Regions from separate parts of the Rhizobium sp. NLR10b genome, predicted to be linked through region 2. Evidence: riboswitches for the same ligand, from Rfam matches in the RefSeq annotation. Region 2 holds a riboswitch; the other holds the start of a gene.
The links. Region 2 has a riboswitch for thiamine pyrophosphate ahead of thiM (hydroxyethylthiazole kinase). Riboswitches for the same ligand answer to the same signal wherever they lie in the genome.
Positions count from the first base shown of each region.

Region 1: it holds a riboswitch for thiamine pyrophosphate, as region 2 does, so the genes downstream of both, HJB91_RS31130 (HMP/thiamine-binding protein) here and thiM (hydroxyethylthiazole kinase) in region 2, are expected to answer to the same signal.

Region 1 is NZ_JABDWV010000006.1:21,619-23,813, forward strand. Features, by position in the region: gene soxR (redox-sensitive transcriptional activator SoxR) at 1-342, opposite strand, end outside; TPP riboswitch at 678-790, shown strand; partial or broken gene HJB91_RS31130 (HMP/thiamine-binding protein) at 781-897, shown strand; gene HJB91_RS10960 (ABC transporter permease) at 951-1,757, shown strand; gene HJB91_RS10965 (ABC transporter ATP-binding protein) at 1,754-2,195, shown strand, end outside.
Region 2 is NZ_JABDWV010000001.1:430,585-432,779, forward strand. Features, by position in the region: gene thiE (thiamine phosphate synthase) at 1-585, opposite strand, end outside; gene thiM (hydroxyethylthiazole kinase) at 582-1,385, opposite strand; TPP riboswitch at 1,436-1,532, opposite strand; gene HJB91_RS02020 (DUF1349 domain-containing protein) at 1,661-2,195, opposite strand, start outside.

The sequences.
Region 1 (2,195 bases), on a different contig from region 2:
TCGCAGCAGGCTCAGCCGCCTGATTCGCGCGTCGAGTTCATCCTTCCAGCGCGCCGACAGCGTCTGCCAGTCGGCAACCGTCGGCGTGCGTCCCTGCGGCAGGGAGGCAAATGCCGTCTGGATTTCCGAAAGCGGTATGCCAACACGTTGCGCCACCTTGATGATGCCGAGCCGGCGAAGCACATCGCGTCCGTATCGCCGCTGATTGCCGCGCGTGCGGATACTCGAAATCAGCCCCTTGGCTTCGTAGAAATGCAGTGCCGAGACGGCAAGACCACTGCGTTGCGCCACTTCGCCGACTGTCAGAAGCCTGCCGAGCGGCGTCGCAGAAATCCTATTCATCGCCCATTGACCTCAATATTAGTTGAGGTTTTATAACCCCTGCTCCCCCGGCCGTAAAGCGCGAGGGCGCAGGAAGGAGCGACAGCGAGATCATCCGGTCGATACGAAGCTGAAATGATGGCATCGGCGCTTGTCCGCCCTGGTACCGATCGCCCCTGCCGATATAGCCGCCCGAGAGGCGAGCGCTCGGGTTCCGTTCCCGGCAGGTACGGAACCTCGGAAAACACCCGGACAGGACCTCGTCCGGGTGTTTTTTCATCTGCGCCCCGTCCCGGCCGGCCGGACGGGTTTGTAATTTTGCGGTTGCGGCAACAAAACCCCGATGATAGTTTTCGCCGAATGACAGGGGAGCTCTGTATCGCCGGGGCTGAGATGCGAGGCGCAAGCCTCCGGACCCTTCTAAGCTGATCTGGGTAATGCCAGCGGAGCGAGGTCCAAATGTGTTCCGGCGCGCAAGTGTCACTCTACCCGACGTCCGGCAATTCCGCCGGCATCCCTCTCGATGCCGTCAAGGCAACCGCCCCCAATCGCGGTAGGCTGCGCATCGAGACCGATGTCCTCGACAGGTTTGCGCTAACGGCCAGACGAAAGCCTGAAATCGAACGCCGATGACATCGCCACGACCATCGGATTCGCGCCTTGCGACGCTCTGTCTCGCCGTGTACCGGGCAATGCCCGCCTTGCTCGCAGGCTTTGCCTTTCTGGCGGCATGGGAACTCTATGTGGATCTTTCCGGCATCAAACCGTCCATTCTGCCGGCGCCTTCGCGTATTCTTATCCAGGGCTGGCTGAACCGAGAGGGGCTGATATCAAACACCTGGCCGACGCTCGGCGCGACACTCGGCGGCTTCGCCCTGTCGCTCGCCTTCGCCTTCGCCTCTTCGATCCTGATGGATTTCATGCCCTTCATGCGTCGGGCACTGCTGCCGATCTTCATCGCCAGCCAGACTCTGCCGCTGGTGGCGATCGCACCCCTCGTCGTTCTCTGGTTCGGTTTCGGCCTTTTGCCGAAGATATTGCTGGTGGCGCTCGTCACTTTCTTTCCGCTGCTCGTTGCCCTGCTTCAGGGTTATGAGGCGACCGATCGCGACATCGCCGAGCTCTTGAATTCGATGAAGGCGAGTCGCTGGCGCATTTTCCGCCTGGCGCGGCTTCCCTCGTCGCTGCCCTATTTCTTCGCCGGCCTTCGAATCTCGATCACCTATGCCGTCGTCGGCGCGATCTTTGCCGAATATGCCGGCGCTGCAAGCGGCCTCGGCATTTATATCCTCAACGCCAAGAACAATTTCCGTCCCGATCTCGTGCTCGCCGCCGTGATCGTCAGCGCTGTGTTGACGCTCTGCCTCTTCGCGCTGACGGTGGTTATCCAGCGTTTCGTCATGCCCTGGCAGCCATCCAAGGAACGGCGCCGATGACCGGTCAGATGCTTGAGCTGCGCAACATCTCGAAGTCCTTCGACGGCATGAAGGTCCTGGACGACATTTCGCTCGCGGTCGCAAACGGCGAGTTCGTCTCGATCGTTGGCCCATCCGGCTCGGGAAAATCGACCGTGCTGAGACTGCTGACTCAGGCGCTGCGGCCGGATTCCGGCAACATGCTTTTCAACGGTGCGGCGCTGGAACAGACGCCGCATTCCTTTGCCTTCATGCCGCAACGCGATGCGCTGATGCCCTGGCGCCGGATCATCGACAATGCCGTGCTCGGCCTGGAAGTGAGGGGCATGAATCGGCGGGCCGCCCGCGCCGCTGTCGCGCCCCTCTTCGAGCGGTTTGGCCTGGCCGGCTTCGAGCATCACTACCCCGCCTCTCTTTCCGGCGGCATGCGCCAGCGTGCTGCACTGCTGCGCACCGTCA
Region 2 (2,195 bases):
GGGGTCCGGCGTGCCGGCGATGGCTGAGACGACGGCAAGCCCATTGGCGCCTGCGGCAAATACCTCGGCCACGTGGTTCGCCTTGAGGCCGCCGATGGCGACTGACGGCACCGGCGAAGCCTTCACCAGCCTTGCCAGACCGTCAAAGCCGATCGGCTGCTTGTGGTCGGCCTTGGTCGGCGTCGCAAAGACCGGTCCGACGCCGGCATAATCGACGAGACCAGGATCGACGGCGCTAGCAAGCGGCGCGGTCTCGACCGAGAGGCCGAGGATCATCCCGGGGCCGATCATCGTCCGTGCCGTGCGCGCGTCCATGTCCTCCTGGCCGATATGCAGGCCGTCGGCACTTATGGCGATCGCCGCCTCGACATCGTCGTTGACGATGAGCAGGGCGCCGGTTCCCGCAAGCGCTTGTTTCAAGGCTCGGCCGGTCTCGATCATTCTGGTCGTGCCCGCATGTTTGTCGCGCAGTTGCACCATCGTGGCGCCGCCGGCAACGGCAAGGCGCGCGGTCTCGACCATGCCGATCCCGGCGCAGAGTTCGGGGTCGAGGACGAGATAGAGCGAAAGGTCGAAAACCTTCATACGGCCGAAATCCTTGCCCGGGCATCGAGCGTTTCGGCGTCCAGGGCTGACAGCGCATCGAGGAAACGCCAAGCGAAGGAGCCGGGGCCGGCCGCCCCGAGGGCGGCATCCTCGCCCGCGACGGAGAAGGTCGCAAGGGCCGCAACTGTCGCCCCGAACGTATCCTCAGGGGCGGTCGCGGCAAAGGCGCCGATCAGGCAGGTGAGCGAGCAGCCGAGTGCGGTGACCTGCGGCATCAGGACCGATCCGCCTTTGATGCGCACGGCTCTTTCACCATCGGTGACGAAATCGGCCGCACCGGTGACGGCGACCACCGCCCGCTGCCGCTCGGCGAGCCGCCGCGCCGAGCCTTCCGCCTGCTCGACCGGGTCGCGGCTGTCGACGCCCTGGCCGCGGCTCTCTCCGCCGGCAAGGGCGATGATCTCGGAAGCATTGCCGCGGATGATCGTCGGCTTCAGCGCCAGGAGATCGGCGACCGCTCCGCGGCGGAAGGCCGTCGCGTAATGCGCGACCGGATCGAGGACCCATGGTTTGCCGGCTGCGTTGGCGGCCCTCGCCGCCGTCTGCATGCCTTCGATCCATTGCGTCGAAAGCGTGCCGATGTTGATGGTCAATGCATTCGCGATGCCGGCGAATTCGCCGGCTTCTTCAGCGGCGTGCACCATGGCGGGCGAGGCGCCCGACGCAAGCAGAACATTGGCCGCGATGTTCATGGCGACATAATTGGTGATGCACTGGACGAGCGGCGGCTTTTCGCGCATCGCCTTCAGCATGGCTCCCGACGTGATCTTGTTTTGCATGGCGCCCCTTTCAGGCGGGGGCGGGCACGGGGCAATTCGTGCGGGCGAAACCGCGACCCCGAGCGACTCCCTCCGCCGGCATTATCCGGTTCAGGTTCGAAGGGTGCTTCTCAGCCCGTCTGTCGACGGGCGCCCCTGTCTCTCATCGCGCTCTTTTTCGCAGAGAACGGGGCGGATGTCATCTCGAAAATGAGGGTTCGGTACTCTCCTTGCGGCTGCGCTTTAGGCGTGAACGTTGCTGCTCAGGAATGCAATCCCGATCGCATCCTATCCGGCTAACTCAAATCGTGAAGATCCGTCGAAATCGCCGGCCCGATCGAAAACTCCGAAAACCGCACCCTCAACCCGCTGCGCTCCGGCGTGCAGGCCGCCGGCCCGACTTCATAGCGGTCGGCAGCCGGGAAGGGCGCTAGCCGCAGCAGCGGCCAGCGGCTGCCGTCGCGGGAGGCCTGGATGCGCATGGCGCCGCCTGCGACGGTGACGCGGATGTGGAAATCTTCGAGTTCCTTGAAGGGCTGGGACACCGACCAGTCGGATCTGCCGTCGGTGACGACGGCGCTGAGGAAGGCTTCGCCGTCGGTGAATTCGACGCCTGACTTCACCCAGCGTGTTTCGTCGAGGCGCACCATCAGGCCGGCCTGATCGTAGAGGGTGCGGAATTCGCCCTGGATGCGGATCTCGGCGGTGAAGCTGTCACCGGTGGGAAAAGCGAGGAAATGGCCGTTGTCGCGGGTGAAGCCGTAATAGGTTTCGCACCAAAAATCGGTTTTCTCGTCGGTCGTCAGGGTGAGGCTGGTTTCGTCTGCGCGC